4 regions of the Duganella sp. LjRoot269 genome follow, and region 1 is predicted to be linked to each of the others. Evidence: predicted binding sites of a transcription regulator. Region 1 holds the regulator's gene; each other region holds the start of a gene.

Region 1 (5,491 bases):
GCGCTGCTGGAAAAGACCGGCCTCACCGCCGAGCAGGTCGGCTTCATCGGCGACGACGTGGTCGACCTGCCGATCTTGACGCGCGTCGGTTTCGCCGTCGCCGTGCCGAACGGCCGCGCCGAAGTGCTCGAGCGCGCGCACCACACCACCGTCGCCGCCGGCGGCCGCGGCGCCGTGCGCGAAGTGTGCGAACTGCTGCTGCACGCGCAGGGCAGCTACGAGCGCGTGATGGCGCAGTTCCTGGTTTGACGGGGATCAGTCATGCGTAAAAGAACAGCCCACCGCTGGCAGCTGACCGTCATCATGGTCGTCGGCGTGTTTGTCGCCGTCGGCAGCTTCTGGCTGGTGCAGGTGGTCAATCAGGCCGGCCAGGAAGCACAGGCCGACCAGCACCGCAACGAGCCGGACTACATCATCGACCGCTTCAGCCTCGTACGCATGAACAAGGCGGGCCAGCCGGCCTACATCATTTCCGGCGACAAGCTGACCCACCGTCCGGTCGACGACGCTTCCGACATCGACAAGCCTTACGTGCACAGCCTGGCGGGCAACCAGCCGCCGATGAATATCCATGCCGATACCGCGCATGTCGACCAGGGCAATACGCGGGTCCAGCTCAATGGTAATGTGGACGTCGTGCGCCCGGCCACGCCGCAAGCGCAGGCGATGCGCATGACGACCCCGGCGCTGACCGTGTTCCCGGACGAGGAAAGAATGGAAACCACGGCGCCGGTCGCGCTGGAAATGGGCAACGCGACGGCCAACGGCGTCGGCATGAAGGCCAACAACGCCACCCGCCAGGTGCAACTGGGCGGACGCGGGCAACTGACCGTGCCGCCGCGCGGCCATTGAAAGAACCAATGATGAAGAATGGAATGATGATGAAAAAACTGATCCTGACGGCCGCGATGCTGCTGATGGCGGCTGGCGCGGCCCATGCGGAAAAAGCCGACGCCAACAAACCGACCAAGATCGATTACGACGATCTGCAGATCGACGACGTCAAGCAAATCAAGACGCTGATCGGCAACGTCGTGCTGACCCGCGGCACCTTGCTGATGAAATCGCCAAAGGCGGTCGTGACGACCGATCCGGAAGGCTATAACTTTGTCGTGCTGACCAGCACGCCTGGCACGCTGTCCACCTTCCGCCAGAAGCGCGACGGCGCTGGCGACCAGTGGATTGAGGGCGAAGCCGAACGCATCGAGTACAGCGACAAGACCGACCTGGTAAAGCTGTTCGCCAAGGCCAAGGTACGCCAACTGGAGGGCGGTCGCCTGGCCAGTGAAGTCGACAGCGAATTCATTTCCTATGACAGCCGCACCGAACATTTCGATGTCAAGAACAACGTCTCTGGCGTCAGCAAACCGGGTGCAGGCCGCGGCACCATGGTGATCCAGCCGACGATCCGTCCGCCTGCAGCCTCGGCTCCCGCCGCCTCCGCCACCACGCCTACGCCGGGGAAATAAATGGAACCATCCTGCGGTAGCACCCTGATCGTCAAAGGCCTGCAAAAGACTTACGGCAAGCGCCAGGTCGTGCACGACGTTTCGCTGCAGGTCGAGTGCGGCGAAGTGGTCGGCCTGCTGGGCCCCAACGGCGCCGGCAAGACCACCTCGTTCTACATGATCGTCGGCCTGGTGCCGTCGGACGCCGGCACCATCGACATCAGCGGCACCGACATCTCCAGCCTGCCGATCCACCGCCGCGCGTCGCTGGGGCTGTCCTACCTGCCGCAGGAGGCGTCGGTGTTCCGCAAGCTGACCGTGGAAGAAAATATCCGCGCCGTCCTCGAAATCCAGAAAGTGGACGGCAAGCCTTTATCCAAGGCTGCAATTGATGAACGGCTCAATACCCTGCTGGCCGATTTGCAGATCGAAAAGTTGCGCGAAAACCAGGCGCTGTCGCTGTCGGGCGGCGAACGCCGCCGGGTCGAGATCGCGCGCGCGCTGGCCACCAATCCGCGCTTCGTGCTGCTCGACGAACCATTCGCCGGGGTCGACCCGATCGCCGTCATTGAGATCCAGCGCATCGTGCGCTTCCTCAAGGAACGCGGCATCGGCGTCCTCATTACCGATCACAATGTGCGCGAGACGCTGGGCATCTGCGACCGCGCGTATATCATCAACCAGGGCACGGTATTGGCTTCAGGCCGGCCAGACGACATCATCGCCAATGAGTCGGTGCGTCGCGTGTACCTGGGTGAACACTTCAGGATGTAGCCTTACCCCATGAAACAGTCATTGCAACTGCGCACGTCGCAGCACCTCGCGCTGACACCTCAGCTGCAGCAGTCGATCCGGCTGCTGCAGTTGTCCACGCTGGAGCTGCACCAGGAACTCGAACAGCTGCTGACCGATAACCCGCTGCTGGAGCGTCTCGACGACCCGCTGGACCGCTCGCTGCGGCTGCTGTCGGACGGCGCCATCAGCCAGCAGGCCCCGGTCGGCGACGCGCCGCCGGAAGGCCCGCCCAACGCGCAGGAAGCGCCGGCCGCCGACGCCGACAACTACGACGGCCCTGCCGCCGACACCGAAAGCACCAGCAGCGACGCCGACGTCGACTGGAGCGACGCCGGCCGCAGCAAGGCGCCCGACGACGAGGACGCGCGCCCGCAGCTCGAAGCCAACCACTGCACGCTGCGCGAGCACCTGATGGAACAGATGCGCGTGACGGTGCTGGAAATGCGCGACCGCGCGCTGGTCGAGCTGATCATCGACGCGCTCGACGAAAACGGCTACCTGGAGGAATCGCTGGAGGACATCCACGCCCGCCTGCCGGAGGAGCTGGAACTGGACATCGACGAACTGCAGACCGCCTTGTCGCTGCTGCAGAGCTTTGATCCGATGGGCGTGGGCGCGCGCAACGCCTCCGAGTGCCTGGCGCTGCAAATCAAGCGCTTGCCGGGCGTGCCGATGGTGACGCGGCGCATGGCGCTGGCCATCGTGGAAAACCATCTGACGTGGTTTGCCCAGCGCGATTTCAACAAGCTGAAAAAAGCGCTGCTGTGCGACGACGAGGATTTGCGCGAGGCGCAGACCGTGATCCGCCAGTGCAATCCGCACCCCGGTTCGGCGTTCGCGTCGGACGTGTCCGACTACGTGGTGCCGGACGTCATCGTCAAGAAATCGCGCACCGGCTGGCAGGTCAGCCTGAACAACGACGTCATGCCGCGCCTGCGCGTCAACGCCATGTACGCCAACCTGCTCAAGCAGGGAAAAGGCGAGGGCGCGATGGGCGCGCAGCTGCAGGAAGCCAAGTGGCTGATCAAGAATATGCGCCAGCGTTTCGACACCATCCTGCGCGTCGCCCAGGCGATAGTAGAAAGACAAAAGAACTTTTTCTCGCACGGCGCGGTTGCCATGCGCCCCCTTGTGCTTCGCGAAATTGCTGATACACTGGGTTTACACGAGAGTACTATTTCTCGGGTAACAACTCAAAAATACATGCTGACCCCGCACGGCATGTTTGAGTTGAAATATTTCTTTGGTAGCCATGTCGCCACCGAAGCGGGAGGGGAAGCAAGTTCGACGGCGATACGCGCACTCATCGTGCAATTGACAGGAGCAGAAGACCCGAAAAATCCTTTATCCGACAGTAAGATTGCGGACATGCTGGGAGAACAAGGCATGGTGATTGCGCGACGAACTGTTGCCAAATATCGCGAAGCGTTGAAAATCCCGCCAGTCAGTCTCCGCAAGTCTTTGTAGTTACTTGGTTCCTGCGCGCCCGGTAGTAATGGGCCACGCACTAACCGTAAGAAGCGACATCATCTTTAGGAGTGTGTATGAATCTCACCATCAGTGGACATCATCTCGAAGTGACCTCGGCCATCCGTGAATACGTGCAGAACAAGCTCGAACGCGTCACACGCCACTTTGATCAAGTGATTGATATTGCTGTCATTCTGACTGTAGATAACCTTAAAGAGAAAGAGAAACGCCAGAAGGCTGAAATCAACCTGCGCATGTCGGGTAAAACCGTCTACGTGGAAAGCCTGTCCCAGGACCTGTACGCCGCCATCGATACGCTGATCGACAAGCTGGATCGGCAGGTCATGAAATACAAAGCCAAGGTCCAAGAGCACGGCCACGATGCGATCAAGCATCTCCCGGATAGCTACGAACCCGCTGCCGCCGCCCTATAACAACGGCCCCGGCACCACTCGACTAAGGGCGCATCGGCGCCCTTTTTTGAGGTAAGATAGTTAAACGTTTAACTTGATGAGCCCTCCCATGAAATCTCACCTGATTGCCAGCACGTCATTGCTTGGCCTGCTCGCCACCGGCGCGGCGCTGGCGTGCGAAGCCCCGCCGCCGGCCCGCATCGACATCGACGCCAACAGCTACTACTCGGACGCGCACCATTCCGTCATCGATCCGGTGCTACGGGCGCGCAACATCGCCAACACCAAGCCGATCGAAGACTTCCTGGCCGAGGTGGCGAAGGGCGCCACCGCCTACCAGCTCGACCCCAAGGCCAACGCGGCCGACGGCGCCTGCGCGCTGACCTGGCTGGCCAGCTGGGCCGGGCAGAAGGCCATGCTGGGCAAGCTGTCCAGCGAGCAGGCCTACTACGTGCGCAAGTGGACGCTGGGCGGCATGGCGCTCAGCTATGCGCGCCTGAAGCCGGCCGCCGGCGCCGCGCAGCAGCAGGCCATCGAAGGCTGGCTCAAGACGCTGGCCGACGCCACGATGGCGCACTCCGATGCGAAGAAGGGCGGCCGCAACAACCACTACTACTGGGAAGGCCTGGCCGTCACCGCGGTCGGCGGCGTGACGGGCGACCAGCGCTACCTGGGCTGGGGCCGCAAGGTGTTCGACCACGCGATGGGGCAGATGGCGGCCGACGGTTCGCTGCCGGCCGAGATGGAGCGCGCGGCCAAGGCGCTGCACTACCAGGTGTACGCCACCGTGCCGTTGGTGATGATCGCATCGATCCTGGACCTGCATGATCCCAAGCTGGACCAGATCGTCAAGTTCACCGTTGCGGCGTCGGCAGATCCGTCGGGCATCGCCAAGGCCACCGGCTTCGAGCAGGAGCGCGTCGGCGTGCTCGACGTGACCACCATCTACGGCCGCCACGAAGGCAAGCCGCAGGAGGTGCCGGCGAAGAAGCAATGGCAGCCGCGCCTGGGCGGCGACCTCAATCTGCCCAATCCGCTCGAACATCTGGCGGCGCCGAAGTCGCAGTAGAATAGGGCTTTTCCTTCAGCCCTTTTTACTCATGAGCGAATACGTCCACACCAGCGTCGGCAACGGCACCGGCACCATCACGCTGGACCGGCCCAAGGCCCTGAACTCGCTGTCGCTGGCGATGGTGCGCGACATCACGCAGGCGCTGCTGGCATGGCGCGACGACACTTCGGTGGCCGCCGTGGTCATCCGCAGCAGCAGCGAAAAGGCGTTCTGCGCCGGCGGCGACATCCGCTTCTTCTACGACGTCGGCCGTGGCTCGCCGCAGGGCGGCAGCGCGCTGCTGGAGGATTTCT
Region 2 (5,491 bases), 1.1 Mb from region 1:
GCCGAACACCACGTCGCTGTTGAACAGCGTCAGGGCTTGCAGCGGCGTGGTGGTGACGTCGCGCTTGTGATGGGCATGCGACGGATCGGCCAGGTCGAAACTCTGCATCAGCGGATACGGCACGCTGCGGCGCACGAACACATATACGCTGCGGCGGTTCTGCTCCGCCGGATCCTTCGACGGCGTCCACAGATTGCCGGCGTTGAAGTTCGACGGCACCGGCGGGAATACGGCAGGGCCGCCGATCTTGTCTTCCAGCTGGCCGGATGCGGCCAGCAGCGAGTCGCGGATTTCCTCGGCTTCGAGGCGCTTGCGTGGATAGACCGCCAGCAGCTTGTTGTCCGGGTCGACCTTCAGCACATCGTCGCGCTGGCCGGAGGACTGGCGGTAGACGCTCGACAGCAGGATCTCGCGGTGCAGCTTCTTGACGCTCCAGCCTTGCTTGACGAAGTCCGTGGCCAGGTAGTCCAGCAGTTCCGGGTGGGTAGGCTTCTGGCCGGCGCGGCCGAAGTCCGCCACGGTGCCGACGATGCCGTTGGCGAAGTACTGGCTCCAGACGCGGTTGACGAACACGCGCGCCGTCAGAGGATTGTCCGGGCTTGCCAGCCAGTTGGCCAGCGCGGTGCGGCGGCCTGACGAGGTGGCGGTGGGCTTGATCTCCAGCTTGGCGTTGGCGCCGGCCCACAGCACCGGCAGCGCAGGCTGTACTTCATCCGTCGGCCGCTCATGCACGCCGCCGAAGCGGACGAAGGTCGGCGGCGCGTCGGGGTGACCCAGCTCGGTGGCGGTGGTCAGCGTCAGGCTGCCTTTTTCAGGACGCAGCTTGTCGAACTTCTTCAAGTCGGCGGTCAGCTTCTGGTATTGCTTCCACTTCTCGACGTTTTCCGGCTTGTAGTCCGGCGTGTCCTTGTCTTCTGCGGTCAGCTTCAGGTAGGCCACCACGTCCTGCTCCGAGCTGACGGACTTCAGGCGGAAGTTGACCCAGCGGTCCATCGCGTTCCATTCCGTTTCCGGCTTGAAGATGGCCTCGCGGCTGTCGGTCAGGTAGCGTTCCTTGTGATATTTGACGGCCACGGCGCGCACGGTGTCCAGGATGGCTTTCTGCTGCGCGCGGATATCCTTGGTCGCTTCGCGGTAGGCGTTCTGCTGCTTCTCGTAAGCCAGTTCGCCCTCTCCCTTGGCGGCCGGCGCTTTTTCGTCGAAGCTGGTGTTGGCGAAGTAGGCCTGCAGCTGGAAGTATTCCTTCTGGGTGACCTTGTCCGCCTTGTGATTGTGGCAGCGCGCGCAGCCGACGGTGGCGGCGAGGAAGGTCTCGCCGACCAGGTCCGTCATGTCGGTGGCGATCTGGTATTTGCGCTGCACCAGGTCGCGTGAGTTCGAGTTGTCCGGATAGCCGGCCAGGAAGCCGGTGGCGATCTTCGCTTCCTGGCTGTCAGGCCAGATCTCGTCGCCAGCCAGCTGCTCCCGGGTGAAGCGGTCGAACGGCTTGTCTGCATTGAAGCTGTTGATGACGTAGTCGCGGTAGCGGAAGTTGTTCGGACGGGTGGTGTCGTTCTGGAAGCCGGCGCTGTCGGCATAGCGCGCCAAGTCCAGCCAGCGGCGCGCCTGGCGTTCGCCGTAATGCGGCGACGACAGCAGGCGGTCGGCCAGCTTTTCATAGGCGTCCGGCGACTTGTCGTTGACGAAGGCCTTAACCTCTTCAGGCGTCGGGATCAGGCCCCAGGTGTCCAGTGTCGCGCGGCGGATGAAGGTGGCGCGGTCGGCGTCCGGTGATGGCTTCAGGCCTTTCTCTTCAAGCTTGGCGAGCACGAAGGCGTCGACCGGCGTGCGCACCCAGGCCTTCTGCTTGACCACGGGGACCGTCGGCTGGGTTGGCGTGGTATAGGCCCATGCCTTTCCAGCGGTCGGTGTTGCGGCTTTGGAGGCGTCCTCCGGCGCAGCCGACAGCACGGCGGAAAAGCACAGCAGCACGGCGATCGATAGTATCTTTATTGCGGGCTTGTTCACTGACTTGCTCCTTCTGATAGGTGTTAATGCGGCTCTCTAAGCTTTAGATAGCAACTACCGGGCCAGCGCCTTCATATCGCCCATGTGATTGATTTGACTGGGATTTCTTCCGAGTGCGAGGAAGGCGCCTGCTGCTGCGCGGGCAGATGCTGCGGCCTGCTGTTGAATAAACAGCAGGCCGCTGTTGGACTTACAGCTTGCCGCTGAAGGTCAGGCCGTACCAGCGCGGATACGGATTTGGCGCATAGCTGACCCATGCCGGCTCGTGCTTGCGGTTGTCTGTCAGGTTCTTCACGATCAGGCTGACATCGAAGCCGCTCTTGGTCGACAGGCCGATGGCGAAGTCGGTTATCGCATTGCCCGGAACGTAGCCGTAGGAGGACAGCGTGTCGCTGTTGTTATAGCGGCTGGTGAAGGCGGTGTTGAAGCTGGTGTGGAACTGCCTGTCCGCCCACACCGGCGCGCGGTACTCGGCGCCGACGTTGCCGGTCCATTTGGCCACGCCGGGCAGCGTCAGGCCGCTCTGGTCGACGTAGGTGGCCGTCAGGTAGCCCAGTTCGTCCGGCTTGGCCGCCTGCGGGAAGCTGATGTAGCGGGCATCGGTGTAGGCGCCGGATACGCGGATGCTGAGGTTCTGGATGCCTGAGTACACCGCATCCAACTCCAGGCCACGTGCGCGCGCCTTGGGCACGTTGCCCTGCGCCGTCACGTAGGCGGTCGGATTGGCCTGGCCGTTGGCGATGTTGGTCTGCGTGGTGAAGTCGTCCACCACCCGCACCGTCGACTGGTAGTCGCGGATATTCATCTGGAACAGGTCGGCGTTGACGATCAGCGTGTTGTTCAGCAGGCTCGATTTCAGGCCGACTTCAAACGCGTTGGTCTTTTCCGGCCGCACGTTGGCCGACAAGCCGTTGACGTTGAGCGCCGAACCGGACTTCTCCCCATACTGCCACGAGGTATAGCCGGTGACGTTGTCGTTGAAGCGGTAGCTTGGGCTCAGCGTCGAGGTGGTCAGGTTGTCGTTGTAATAGCTGGTGATGCCGCTGATAAGCTGCCCGACCTGGCCTGCGCGCAGCGCCTTGGCCGCCGCCACCTGCGCCAGTTGCGCGGTGGTCAGGGCGCCGTACGAGGCTGCGCCGAAGTAGCGGTTGGCCACAGCATCGGCCAGCGCCAGTTGCGCAGAGCTGTTGCCGGTGGCGAGCGCGCCGCTGGCGGTGGAGTTGAAGCCGCCCAGCTGCACGCCTCGCACGGAGACCGGATTGAGGGCCGCGCCGGCGCCGTTGGCGGTCAGGAAGCGCGTGTCGGTGGTGTTGCGGTTTTCGTGCGTCAGGCGCAGGCCGCCGGTCAGGCTGACCGCGTCGGTCGCGTGCCAGGTGGCGTTGCCGTAGATCGCCGAGCTCTTGGTGTGCACCACCGTGTCGCCTTTAGCCACTGCGTCGTCCAGCGAGTCCTTGAGCAGCGCAAGGCCCGCGCCGCGGTTGGCACCGGCGTTGCGGTCCAGCGTGTTGTACTGGCCGACGGTGGCGAACCACGCGCCGGCGTCCGAACCCCAGCCGGTCTTGGAGGCGATGTCGTCGTCGGTCTTCAGGTAGAACAGGCCGGCCACGTAGTCGAAGGCGCCGCCCGGCTTGGACTTGAGCTTGAACTCCTGGCTGAACTGCTGGTAATCCACGCCGCCGCCGCCGTTGCGGTTGATGTCGAACGGCGTGCCTTCGTCGTTGTGCGCGTCGAAGGTGTATTTGCGGGTGGCGGTGATGGAGCTGAGCGTGTGGTTGGCGACGTTCCAGGTCAGGTCAATCTGGCCGCCCTTGTTATGCACGGTCTGGCCCTGGTTCTCGTTGAAGTTAAGGTTGTTGTCGCCGATGTAGTTGTTGTCATAGGTGTAGGGCGTGCCGTTGAAATCTCGTCCGGCGAACCATGCGCGGCCCGGAGTGTAGACGCCGGTGGCGTTGGTGAAGCCGGTCAGCTTGGCGCGCGTGGTGGTGCCGCTGGGGTCCGTCAGCGAGCCGTCGGCGAAGCGGTCGGGCTGATTCTTGTAGAAGGTCAGGCCGTTCTGTACTTGCGGCGCGTGCGGCTCGAGATCGAAGCTGACGCGGACGTTGAAGTCGGCGGTCGGCGTGAACAGGAACTGGGTGCGGCCGCTGACGCGGTTCTTGTTATACAGGCTGTAGTTGGTATCGAAGTTGTTGACGTAGTAGCCGCGGCTGCGGTCGACCACGAAGGAGCCGCGCCAGGCCAGCAGGTCGTCGATGATCGGGCCGCCGAGATTGGCCTTGGCGATCAGCGTGTCGCGTTGGCCGTAGGTGATCTGGTAGTCGGCGCTCGGGTAGAACGACGGACGCTTGGTGTTGACGCTGACCACGCCGGAGCTGGCGCCCTTGCCGCCCAGCGTGCCTTGCGGGCCGCGCGTGACGTCGACCGAATCGACGTCGTAGAAATCGAAGTTAGCCAGTTGCGACAAGCCGTAGCTGACGCCATCGACCACCATGCCGACGCTCGGATCCTGCGTTTCGGTGAACGAGCGCTTGCCCAGGCCGCGTATCGACAGCGAGGCGCCGCGTGTGTTGTTCTGGTTGAACTGGATGCCGGCGCTACGCTTGGTGATGGCGCTGAGGTCTTGCGCCAGTTCGCGATCCAGCTCCGCGCCGCTGACTACGGAGACGGACAAGGGCACGTCTTTCAGCAGTTCGATCTTCTTCTTGCCGCGCACGGTGACGGCGCCCAATGCCTGCGGTTCTTCTTCGGCCGCAGCGACGGTGGGGGTAGGCGCCGGAGCCTCGGCAGCCGGCGCCACCGGGGCGGCTGCCGAACCGCCTTGCGCCTGCGCGGCCAGCGCCTGTTTCAGCTTGGCGTTCTCCGCCAGTACTCGGGCGATTTCCGCCTGCAGATCAGCGATGGTCGGCGCGTCGGCGGCATGCAGCGAACCCGTAGCCAGCAGGCCCAGCGCGGCGACAACAGCTGCGGCCAACGGCGCCGCTCGGAAGTGGTTCGGTAAAACGTTATGCGTTTTGCTCATTACTTTGCTCTCCTGATGGTGGCGGTGGTATTGAGCTCTATTTCGCAAGTTACGTGCCATCACGGATAAATTGTTTATACGATTAACGTATATGTTTAAGCACCAGTATTGGCGTGCCCGCATGCTTGCGTACGGGGTAGCGACTGCGCGTGGAACGACTGAAGGCGCTGTTGAATCCACAACAGCTCTGCTGTATTTTCTGTTGGCGCATCACCAGGCCGTTGCGGATAAAAACTGCAGGAAGCCAGCAAATACGGGCGTTCCGCGATACGCAGGTGCTTGGCATGATAGTTGCGAACGAAGCGGATGAGCCATCTCACTCATTCACTTCGAAAGCACACACCATGAAAAAAATCCACATAGCAGCATTGGCACTGGCGCTGGTATCCAGCGTTTCCGCATTCGCGCAGCAAGCCGCGCAACCCTGGACTTACAAGACCAAACAACTGGAGCGCGCTGAAGTCGACG
Region 3 (5,491 bases), 2.1 Mb from region 1:
CCCAGTTGCGTGCGCGCGCGTTGGCCGCGCACGCGGCTGTTGGAGCCGAGGCCGTAGGAGGCCATCTCGTAGCCCCATTCTTCCTTGGCCTGTTCCAGCGGCCAGTCCTGCGGCTCGCCCAGGTTCAGCGCGCGGGCGATGGCGGCGGTCATGTCGCGGAACGACGCTTCGCCGCTCTCGACGAAATAGAAAACACCCGCTTCGGTTTTCTCCAAGGCCAGCAGGTACAGGTCGACCACGTCGTCGATGTGGACGTTGGACCAGATATTCAAACCCCGCCCGACATGCCGTACGACGCCGCTCTTGCGCGCCTGCTTGAGCAGGCGAGGCAGCTGCACGCTGTCGCGCGGCAGCGCGCCGTGGCCGTAGATCAGCGTGTTGCACAGCACCGCCGAACGCACGCCCTTGCCGGCGGCGGCCAGCACCAGGTCGTCGATGGCGACGCGGGCTGCCTTGTCCGGCGTTGGAGCGGGCAACCGGTCTTCGAAATAGATCTTGTCGGTGCCTTCGCCGCCGGAGGCGTCGCCGACGATGCTGGAACCGCTGGTGTGCAGGAAGACTTTGCCGGAACCTGCCAGCGCCTCGATAATCGCCTCGACGGCGGCGCGGTTGTCGCTGCTGGCGGCGTTGATGACGGCGTCGGCCGCCTGGGCCTGGGCGATCAGCAGGTCGCGGTCGTTCAGCGTGCCGACCACGCCGGTCACGCCTATCTTTGCCAGTTCATCCAATTGTTCCGGCTTGCGCACCAGGCCAGTGACCTGATGGCCGGCGCCGGCCAGCCGTGCCGCGATCGAGCCGCCGATAAATCCCGCGGCTCCGGTGACGAATATTTTCATGACATGCTCACTTATTCAAATCGATAAGCGAACAGTATGGGGTGGGGCGCCGCGCACACCAAGATGGCGCGGCGCAAAGTACTTTTGAGTCCCCGGCAAGGATGCAGGGAATCTCGGTCAGGCCTTGCGCTGCTTGCGCTTGGCGACCACGCCCAACAACGCCAGGCCGCCCAGCAGCATGGCATAGGCATCCGCTTCCGGCACCGGCGCGGCGGCGATGGCAAACGACAGGTTGTCGGCATAGCCGTCGTTGTACGAGCCGGCATTGCGGGTCATGTCCAGTGCGATGCCGACGCTCAGCGTGCCGACCGGGATGTAGCCTTGCGTGTCGCGCGCGAGCAGGCCGGTGTGGTTGCCACGGTCGGCGGCGGAAACGCCGGCCAGGCTGGCGCTCGACAGCACCGCGCCGCCCGCGCCGAAGAAGGTGGCGGTCAGCGAGGCGTTGTCGTTTTGCGATTCATAACCGCCCAGCCATGCCGACAGGTCGTAGCGCGATGCGCCGGTGTTGATGGCCGCGCTCAGGGACGACAGGTCGATGGTTTGCGTGGCGCGGGAGGCGCCGTTGCTCTCGCCGCCGGCAAAGAAGTTCAGGCCGCGATCGGCGGGACCCGGATCGGCTGCGAACGGGAAGCCGCCGCTGGCGCCGTAGGTGACTGCGGTGAAGTTCGAGGTGGTCGACCAGCCCGGAACGGCAACCAGGCCGCCGTTGCTGGAACCGGCGCCGGCTTCCGCGTTGCCGTTGACGATCAGGTTGGCGCCGAAACCGCTGGCCTGCGCGGCAGGAGCCAGCGCCAGGGTCAGGGAGGCGGCCAGCACCGCTGCGAATGGGGAAAATCTCATGGCTATCCTTATTTGATATTGTAATTAATTAAACATGTTTATTTTACAATTAAACTGAGGCAAAAGTAAATGCAATCAAATGGTTGCCCAATTTGCGGTGAACGGCTAATATGCAACCAGGAGGTGGCATATGAAAAACGAAATCGAAAAGCAGATCGATGTGAAGGCGCTGTTGTCCCGCGTGTGGCGCGCGCTGACCGACTACCGCGAGTTTGGCCAGTGGTTCCAGGTCAGGCTGGACGGGCCGTTCGTGCCGGGCCAGGCGTGCGCCGGGGCGATGACTTACCCGGGCTTCGAAGGCAAGCCGTTCACGGTGATGGTGAAGGAGATACAGCCGGAGCGCTTGTTCTCCTATACCTGGCATCCGTACGCCCTCGACCCGGACCGCGATTACGACGCGGAACCGCAGACGCTGGTGGTGTTCACGCTGCAGGAGATCGCAGGCGGCACACGTCTGACGGTCAACGAATCCGGCTTCGACAGCCTGCCTGCCGACCGTCGCGAGGAAGCGTTCAGCATGAACGAAGGGGGCTGGGAAGCGCAACTGCAAAACGTGGCGCGTCATGTTGCGCAGTAAAGGCAACCGCGATCAGCAGCACGCGCCGGTGTTTTTCGCGCTGGGCGACGAAACCCGGCTTTGGCTGGTCGGCCGGCTGGCCGACGGTTCGTCGCACAGCATCTCCGAGCTGACCGAAGGTTCGACGCTGACGCGCCAGGCCATCACCAAGCATCTGCACGTGCTGGAGGGGGCAGGGCTGGTACGCAGCATCCGCATCGGCCGCGAAAGCCGCTACGAATTCGCGCATGAGCCGATCGCGGACATGCAAGCCTTCCTGGCGCAGGTGTCGGCGCGCTGGGACGTGCGCCTGGCACGGTTGAAAGCGCTGGTCGAAGGCGACTAGCAAAGAGTCTTGCACCGCAATGGTGCAAGACGTTCGCTTTGGTGCGAAAAAAAGTCCTTACGGCGCTGCCGCGCCGGAATTCAGCTGGCATGACGATTGCATTAAGTGAGTCATGCCCGATACCACCGCATCCAGAGAACTCGCCGCCGGCCACAGCGCCTGGCAGGCCAGCCTCACCCTCGGATTCGCGGACGACGCAGGCACCACGCGGCTGTTCGACAATCTTCACCACGGCCCGCTGCGCGTGCAGAAGGCGCTGTATCCGGAGGACGCCAAGGTCTGCCACGCGATCGTCGTCCATCCGCCGGGCGGCGTGGTCGGCGGCGACCAGCTGGCGATCGATATCGGCGTCGGTCCGCAGGCGCATGCCTTCATCACCACACCCGGTGCCGCCAAGTGGTACAAGGCCAACGGCAAGGTGTCGCGGCAGACGGTAAGTCTCAACGTGGGCACCGGCGCCGCACTCGAATGGCTGCCGCAAGAGACGATCTTTTTTGATACCGCTAACGTGGCGCTGGAGCAGGACATCGCGCTGGCCGCAGGCGCCACCTACATCGGCTGCGAGATCCTTTGCATGGGCCGGCGCGGTTCGGGCGAAACCTTCAGCATCGGCACCGTCACCCAGCGCAGCAGCATCCGCCGCGACGGCAAATTGATCTGGTGGGAGCAGGGCGCGATGCGCGGCGGACGTCTGGAGAGCCCGCTGGCGCTGAACGGCAAGACCGTCTGCGCCACGCTGATCGCCGCCGGCAAGCCGGTGCCGGCCGCCGTGCTGGCCGAGATCCGTTCGGATATAGCCGCCGACGGCGAACACGTTTTCGGCGTCACGCAAACCAAGGGCGTGCTGGTCGCGCGCCACCTGGGCGACGACAGCGAAACCGCGCGCCGCCTGATGCTCACCGTCTGGCGCCGTTTGCGCCCGCACCTGCTCGATCGCGAGGCCGTCACGCCGCGCATCTGGCAAACCTGAAACCCTTAGAGAACATATGGACCTGACACCAAGAGAAAAAGACAAGCTGCTGATTTTCACCGCCGGCATCGTGGCGGAGCGCCGCCTCGCGCGCGGCTTGAAGCTGAACTATCCGGAAGCGGTGGCGCTGATCACCTGCGCCATCATGGAAGGCGCGCGCGACGGCAAGACCGTGGCCCAGCTGATGTCCGACGGCACCCGCATCCTGACCCGCAACGACGTCATGGAAGGCATCCCGGAGATGATCCCGGACATCCAGGTCGAAGCCACTTTCCCGGACGGCAGCAAGCTGGTGACCGTGCACAACCCGATTCCATAGATTCCATAGCGCGTATGAAGATATTCCAACCGAACCTGGAGCAGTTTGACGCGGCCCGCGCCGATCTGGTGGCGCTGCTGCTGGACGCGGTGGCGCATGGCTCGTCGCTCGGCTTCCTGGCATCGCTGACGCCGACAGAAGCCAGTTCCTACTGGTGCGAGGTGCGCGCGGCAATGCAGACCGACGCGCGCCTGCTGTGGTTTGCGGAACGCGAAGGCCGTGTCGTCGGCACGGTGCAGATGGAGTTGTGCCAGAAGCGCAACGGCGTCAATCGCGCCGAGGTGCAGAAGCTGCTGGTGCACAGCGGCGCGCAGCGCCAGGGCATAGCGCGCCGGTTGATGCAGGAAGTGGAAGAGGTGGCGCGCTCGTTGCAACGCGGCCTGCTGTACCTGGACACCGAAGCCGGCTCGCCGGCGGAACCGTTTTACCTGGCTTGCGGCTTTACCTACGCCGCCGGCCTCCCCGAGTACGCCTGCAGCCCATCCGGCGAATGGCGTTCAAATGCAATCTACTACAAGACATTGTTTTTAAGGAGCTCACTATGATACCCGGTGAATATCTGCTCGAAGAGGGCGAGATCGGCCTGAATGAGGGCCGCGCCACTGCGACCGTCGTGGTGACCAACCAGGGCGACCGGCCGGTGCAGGTCGGCTCGCATTTTCATTTTTTCGAAGTCAACACTGAGCTCAAGTTCGAGCGCTGGAAAGCCTACGGCATGCGCTTGAATATCGCGGCCGGCACCGCCGTCCGCTTCGAGCCGGGCCAGCAGCGCACCGTCGAACTGGTGAAGCTGGGCGGCGAGCAGAAGGTGTATGGTTTCAACGGCAAAGTAATGGGCAAGCTGGACCCCAATCCACCAAAAAGCTAATAACAAAGGCTGATATGGCTACAATCTCGCGCCGCGCCTACTCGGAAATGTTCGGTCCCACGAAAGGGGACCGCATCCGCCTGGCTGACACCGAACTGTTTATCGAAATCGAAAAAGACTACGCCACCTATGGCGAGGAAGTGAAATTTGGCGGCGGCAAAGTGATCCGCGACGGCATGGGCCAGTCGCAGCGCGTGGCCGCCGACGTGATGGACACGGTGATCACCAACGCGGTGATCGTCGACCATTGGGGCATCGTCAAGGCCGACATCGGCCTGAAGAACGGCCTGATCGCCGGCATCGGCAAGGCCGGCAATCCGGACATCCAGCCGGATGTGACGATGGCCATTGGCGGCGCCACCGAGATCATCGCCGGCGAAGGCATGATCGTCACCGCCGGCGGCGTCGACACGCACATCCACTTCATCTGCCCGCAGCAGATCGAAGAAGCGCTGATGAGCGGCGTGACCACCATGATAGGCGGCGGCACCGGTCCGTCGGCCGGCACCTCGGCCACCACCTGCACGCCGGGCCCGTGGCACCTGCACTCGATGCTGGGCGCGGCCGACGCGTTCCCGATGAACCTGGGTTTTCTCGGCAAGGGCAACGTCTCGCTGCCGGAGCCGCTGGAGGAGCAGGTGCGCGCCGGCGCCATCGGCCTCAAGCTGCACGAGGACTGGGGCAGCACGCCGGCCGCCATCGACAACTGCCTGTCCGTGGCGGACCGGATGGACGTGCAGGTCGCCATCCACAGCG
Region 4 (5,491 bases), 290 kb from region 1:
CCAGGTCTACCGCCCGAACCGCAGCGACAAGGCGCCGTTCCAGTCGGTCGAGGGTTTGGCGCTGGGTGTGGACTTGTCGGTGCGTTATGCGCTTGATCCCGGCCGCGTGGCCGGCATGGCGCAGTCGCTGCCGCCCGATATCAACGGCGCCATCGTCGAACCTGCGGTGCAGGGTGTGATCTACAAGGTGTTCACCCGCTACACGGTGCGCGAGATTTTTTCGTCCAAACGGGCGGAGATCCAGCAGGCGATCGAGGCGGAGCTCAAACCCAAGCTGGCGGCCGACGGCATCACGCTGCGCGGCATCACCATCGGCAAGATCACGCTGCCGGAGGAGTACCAGGCGGGAATGGAGAAACTGCTGGCGGAAGAACTGGAAACCGAGAAGATGCGCTATACGCTGGAGCTGAAGGAGAAGCAGGTGAAACAGACGGCGCTGGAGGCGGACGCCGACAAGATCCGCCGCGAGAAGGCGGCCGAAGCGGCGGGCAATGAGCAGATCATCGCGGCGAGGGCGCAGGAGCAGGCGATGGCGCATGTTCTGCCGTTCAAGCAGAAGCAGATCGAGCAGCGCAAGCTGGAGGCGGAGGCCGAGAAGACCGCGCGCATCAAGACATCCGAGGGCAATGCCGAGGCACGCGTGATCGAGGCGACCGGCGAGGCCAACTCGCGCCGCAAGCTGGCCGATGCGGAGGCGTATCGCCAGGAGACCATCGGCAAGGTGGCGGCCGAGCAGATGGCGCGCGAAGGTGAGCTGATTACCCGCAATCCGTTGCTGATCCAGAAAACCATGGCTGACAAATTGTCGGACAAGGTATCGGTCATCATCGCTCCGTCGCCAACGGATGGCAGCTTTATCGGTTCGGCGTTGCTGGGCAAGAAGGAGGTTCAATAATCATGACGATCATTGCAGCTGCCGTTGTACTGGCTATCGTTACGCAGGATCAGGCCGCGCTGCGCGCCTCGCCCAAGGACACGGCGCAACAGCAGGCCGTCCTGTGGCAGGGGGACAGCCTGGAGATTCGCGGCGAGAAGCAGGACTTCCTGCAGGTCTACGACCATCGCCGCGAACGGGCTGGTTACATCCGTGCCTCGCAAGTGCGCAAGGTGTCGCTGGCGCCGGCCGATGCGCCGGAACTGCTGTCGGTGGTGCGCTTTCTGCGCGACACGCCGGGCGCGGAATCCCTGGGTATCGGTTACGCGGCGGCGTACTTGAAGGCCGCGCCGGCGGCGGCCATCACTGCCGAACCGTTCGATGCGCTGGGCAGTATGGCCGACCGGCTGGCGCGGCGCGCCTCGTCCAAACAGGGCAAGCAAGGCGACGTCACGATCGCCGCACACCTGGAAGTTGTGGCCAACGACGGCATCGGCATCCGCAGCTTCGAGCGCGAAGGACGCATGCAGCTGTGCTACGACGGCGAGGCATTCCGCCGCGTGCTGGCGATGCAATCGGAACCGCGGCAACGCGCAACGGCGGCGCTGGGATTGACTCGCCAGGAATGCGTCGATCCGGCGTTGGGACCCGGTGCGCGGGCGGCGCTCGACGACTGGCGTGCCGACGTGCTGGATCGCGTGGACTTGAAGGAGTTGCCGGCGCACGTGAAAAACCGCCTGCATATGAGACGCGCCGCTGTGTGGTCGTCAGTGGCGTTTGCGCGGGCGCGCAAGGGCGAACCGTCGGCGCAGCCAGCGCAGCGTGCGCTGGACGAACTGGGGCTGGTTGAACCAGCCGAGCTGACGGAAGACGATGCCGGCGCCTATGCCGACGCCGGCGCGCGGGTCGGCAGCATACGCTGGGCGGCGGAAACCGCCCCGGCGCTGGTGTCTGCCTCGGCTCCGACCGGCCTGCGCGTGATCACCTCTGCTGGCCAGCCAGGAGAAACCTGCGTCGCTCTGGTGGACGGCAAGCACGATCAGCAGCATCCGCTGGCGCGCCGCTGCAGCTATGGCGTTGTGTGGGCGGCATCGGCACGCGCCAATGCGCAGGGTACGGCGCTGGCGTTGGCGGTACAGCCGATGGATGGCTGGCGTGAGATGTGGCTGTTCCACCAGACCAGCGCGGGCTGGCTGGTCGATGTGCTGCCGCCCGCCGCCGCCGACCCCGATCTGGGTTACGCCGAATTCGCCGGTTGGGTGCCAGGTACGCAGAACATGCTGGCGGCGCGCGAAGCCCGTGTTGACGGCAAGTTCAAACGCAGCTTCGAGCTGGTGGAGGTCAACACGCTGGCCACGCTCAAGTCTGCGGATAAACCATCATCACTGAGTCTGTTCTATCGCTGGCAGGACCCGGCCTGGAAACGCCAGACCGTCAGCATGCGTTGAACATCCGGCTGTGACACCTGTGCCAAATTGGAGCAATTATGTAATGGATCAAGGCGGCGGACGCGTGGCATGGCATTTGCTCAATGAGTGTGTACCTCGGTAAAACGCATTCATTAAAACAGCAAGGAGACATCATGCAACATCCATTCCGCATTCTCGCCATCGTGACCGTCATCGCCGCGGCGGCCACGACTTCCCTGTATGCCACCGCTCACGGCAACGTGGTGCCGCAAGCGGTGGACACCACCGGCCTGACGCCGCTCGGCGACAAGTGGCTGGAACAGAATCCCTATCGCGGCAACAAGCTGGCGTTGAAGATCGGTTCGTCGGCCTACAACCAGAACTGCGCGCGCTGCCATGGCCTGGAAGCGGTCACCGGCGGCATCGCACCCGATCTGCGCCAGCTGGACCGCGATTGCACCGACGTCAAGAACGAGAACAAGAAGAAGGCCTGCTACAAGGAGACCGACAACTACTATCTGACCTCGATCCGGCACGGCAAAGTGCGTAATGGCGCCGTCTACATGCCACCGTTTGAGGGCGTGTTCAACCAGGAGGCCATGTGGGCCATCAAGACCTACCTGGAAGCCCGCCGCGACGACGCCAAATAAGCGAGGAGCAGATCATGCCGAGTATTCGACTGCGCGCCGCCGCGCTGATTCCGCTCGTCGTCGCGCTGATGGGCGCCGCCGCTCCCGCACATGCGGACTGGGACAAGATAAGGCAATCGGGATCGCTCAAGGTGGCGGTCTACGACCAGTTCGCGCCGTTTTCAGATCGCAGCGCCGGCATCGATGTGGATGTGGCGCAGGCGCTGGCCGCCAAACTGGGGCTCAAACTGAGCCTGCTGCCTTTTCCCGCCGGCGAAAACCTCGGTGATGATCTGCGCAACATGGTATGGAAAGGCCACTATCTGGGTTACGGCCCGGCCGACGTGATGTTGCATGTGCCGGTCGAGCCGCAACTGATGAACGAGAACGCCAAGGTCACCATCTTCGCGCCCTACCACGTCGAGACCGTGCGGCTGGTGCGCAGCGCGAGCAGCATGCCGACCTTCGACGGCATCGACGCGCTGGCCGGCAAGACGATAGGCGTTGAAAAGGTCTCCATCGCGGCGATGGTGCTGCTGGGCGAGGGGAACGGGCGCTTTCGCGACAAGGTGCGTATCTTCGACACAGCGGCCGAAGCGCTGGAGCAGCTGAAGGCCGGACAGCTCGACGCCGTGCTGGCCAACCGCTCGGAAATCGATGCGGTGTTTCGCGACGATGCGGCCTTCCCCTTGAATGAAGTCGCTTTCCAGCGTCTGCCTCGCGCCGGTTGGGCAGTCGGCATGGCGGTACGCAAGGATGACCAGGACGTGGCGAAACTCCTGCAGGCCGCCGTCAACGAAATGAAGGCAAGCGGCGAGTTGAAAGCCATATTTGCCAAATATGGCGTGCATGAGCAGACACCATGACGCGCCGCTGCGCTGTCGCGAGCGGGATACTGCTTGCGTGGGGCGGGGCGATGGCGGCCGAGGGGGCGTCGCCGGCCTACCCGGCAAGCTCCATGCTGTCGGTGGATATCGTCGGTGTCGCGCCGTTGCCTGGGCTGGGTGTGGACCGGAACCAATTGCCCTATCAGGTGCAGACGGCGAATGCACACCAGGTGGGCGCATCCGCCGGCCAGAATATCGGCGAATTCATGGCGCGCAGTCTGACCGGCGTGAACGTCAACGAGATCTCCGGCAGCCCGTTCCAGAACGACATCACCTATCGCGGCTTCCGCGCGTCGCCGGTGCTGGGCGCATCGCAAGGCATCTCGGTTTATCTTGACGGCGTACGCGTCAACGAACCGTTCGGCGATGTCGTCAACTGGGACATGCTGCCGGAGGCGGCGGTCGGCAGCGTGATGCTGGCGCCGGGGTCGAACCCGCTGTATGGACTCAATACATTGGGCGGTGCGCTGGTACTGACCAGTAAATCCGGCAGGAGCCATCCTGGCCTGGATGCCGGCATATCGGCCACCAGCAATGGCCAGCGCCGCGCGGACCTGGCCTACGGATACGACAGCGGCGAACGCTGGAACGTTTTCATCGCCGGCACGGCCTTCAATGACAAGGGCTGGCGCGACCAATCCGATGGCCGGCTGGGGAATATCTACGGTAAGTTGGCGGGCGTCGCGGGCGACAACGACTGGAGCATAGCCCTGCTGGCAGCCCGCAGCCGGCTGATAGGAAACGGCCTGCTGCCTGATGGCCTGTATCAGGAGAACCGCCGCGCCGTCTATACCTCGCCCGACGAGACACGCAACCGCCTGCACCAGATTGTTCTCGGCATGACGCACCGCTTTGACGAAGACACCGAGCTGGCAATGTCCCTGTACGCGCGCAACAGCCGCCGCAGTACCGTCAACGGCGACATCAGCGACAACTACGTTGAAGGCGAAAGCCGGTATCCCGCTTCCTACAATATCACCGAGACCCGGCAGAACAGCCAGGGCTTCAGCACCCACTTCAGCAGGAACGCGGGCGCCCACCAGTTGGTGATGGGCCTGAGCTTCGACCGCAGCAGCGTGGATTTTGCGCAGTATGATCAGGAAGCCGGCTTTGCCGCCGACCGTTCGGTCATCATGGATGCCGGCCAGGAGCGCCAGGCTGGATCATCTGTCGACGGCCGTTCACGCGCGGCCGGCCTGTACGCGGCCGATACCTGGATCGTGGCGAGCAGCACCTGGTTGACCGCGTCGGCGCGCTACAACCATGCCAGCGTCAGCAACCAGTTGCGCCGTGACGAGGCGCCGCAGCCGCGCGAGACCTTCAGCTACCGCAAGCTCAATCCCGCCATCGGTGTTGCGCGTGGCATGGGTGCCGGTTGGACGCTGTTCGCCAATCTGTCGCAGAGCAACCGGGTACCGACGGTGATCGAACTCGGTTGCGCCGATCCTGCGCAGCCATGTCGCCTGCCTGTCGGCCTGCAATCGGATCCCTATTTGAAACAGGTGGTGTCGCGCACCGCGGAAGCCGGCGGTCGCTGGCAGGGCGCGCGCGGCGACACGGCGGCGGTGTCGGTTTACCGCACCGTGAATCATGACGATATCCTGTTCCGCAGCGCTGCGTTGGCGCAGCAGGGCTATTTTTCCAACTTCGAGCGTACGCGCCATCAGGGCGCCGACGTGAGCGCCAGCCGTC

Evidence for each region. Region 1 encodes sigma-54, which starts transcription at its own class of promoters, with help from an activator protein. Its sites were predicted from a motif close to TGGCANGNAANCTGCTTT; they were not measured.
Region 2: ACSQ3S_RS09285 (DUF1549 and DUF1553 domain-containing protein) is a predicted target of sigma-54. The motif match lies at 2,055-2,072, and genes of this name have one in related genera.
Region 3: ACSQ3S_RS13725 (urease accessory protein UreD) is a predicted target of sigma-54. The motif match lies at 2,664-2,681, and genes of this name have one in related genera.
Region 4: pedF (cytochrome c-550 PedF) is a predicted target of sigma-54. The motif match lies at 2,388-2,405, and genes of this name have one in related genera.

Annotation. Positions count from the first base shown of each region.
Region 1 covers NZ_CAXUSL020000001.1:965,246-970,736, forward strand. Annotated here, with positions in the region: gene ACSQ3S_RS04200 (KdsC family phosphatase) at 1-249, shown strand, start outside; gene lptC (LPS export ABC transporter periplasmic protein LptC) at 262-852, shown strand; gene lptA (lipopolysaccharide transport periplasmic protein LptA) at 876-1,469, shown strand; gene lptB (LPS export ABC transporter ATP-binding protein) at 1,470-2,222, shown strand; gene ACSQ3S_RS04220 (RNA polymerase factor sigma-54) at 2,232-3,710, shown strand; gene hpf (ribosome hibernation-promoting factor, HPF/YfiA family) at 3,788-4,147, shown strand; gene ACSQ3S_RS04230 (alginate lyase family protein) at 4,236-5,195, shown strand; gene ACSQ3S_RS04235 (enoyl-CoA hydratase/isomerase family protein) at 5,227-5,491, shown strand, end outside.
Region 2 covers NZ_CAXUSL020000001.1:2,090,678-2,096,168, forward strand. Annotated here, with positions in the region: gene ACSQ3S_RS09285 (DUF1549 and DUF1553 domain-containing protein) at 1-2,007, opposite strand, end outside; gene ACSQ3S_RS09290 (TonB-dependent receptor) at 2,198-5,023, opposite strand; gene ACSQ3S_RS09295 (rhodanese-like domain-containing protein) at 5,368-5,491, shown strand, end outside.
Region 3 covers NZ_CAXUSL020000001.1:3,049,481-3,054,971, forward strand. Annotated here, with positions in the region: gene ACSQ3S_RS13705 (NAD-dependent epimerase/dehydratase family protein) at 1-836, opposite strand, end outside; gene ACSQ3S_RS13710 (PEP-CTERM sorting domain-containing protein) at 954-1,676, opposite strand; gene ACSQ3S_RS13715 (SRPBCC family protein) at 1,807-2,253, shown strand; gene ACSQ3S_RS13720 (ArsR/SmtB family transcription factor) at 2,240-2,578, shown strand; gene ACSQ3S_RS13725 (urease accessory protein UreD) at 2,691-3,548, shown strand; gene ACSQ3S_RS13730 (urease subunit gamma) at 3,565-3,867, shown strand; gene ACSQ3S_RS13735 (GNAT family N-acetyltransferase) at 3,882-4,412, shown strand; gene ACSQ3S_RS13740 (urease subunit beta) at 4,409-4,735, shown strand; gene ureC (urease subunit alpha) at 4,750-5,491, shown strand, end outside.
Region 4 covers NZ_CAXUSL020000001.1:1,259,127-1,264,617, forward strand. Annotated here, with positions in the region: gene ACSQ3S_RS05435 (SPFH domain-containing protein) at 1-895, shown strand, start outside; gene ACSQ3S_RS05440 (hypothetical protein) at 898-2,322, shown strand; gene pedF (cytochrome c-550 PedF) at 2,457-2,933, shown strand; gene ACSQ3S_RS05450 (substrate-binding periplasmic protein) at 2,948-3,778, shown strand; gene ACSQ3S_RS05455 (TonB-dependent receptor) at 3,775-5,491, shown strand, end outside.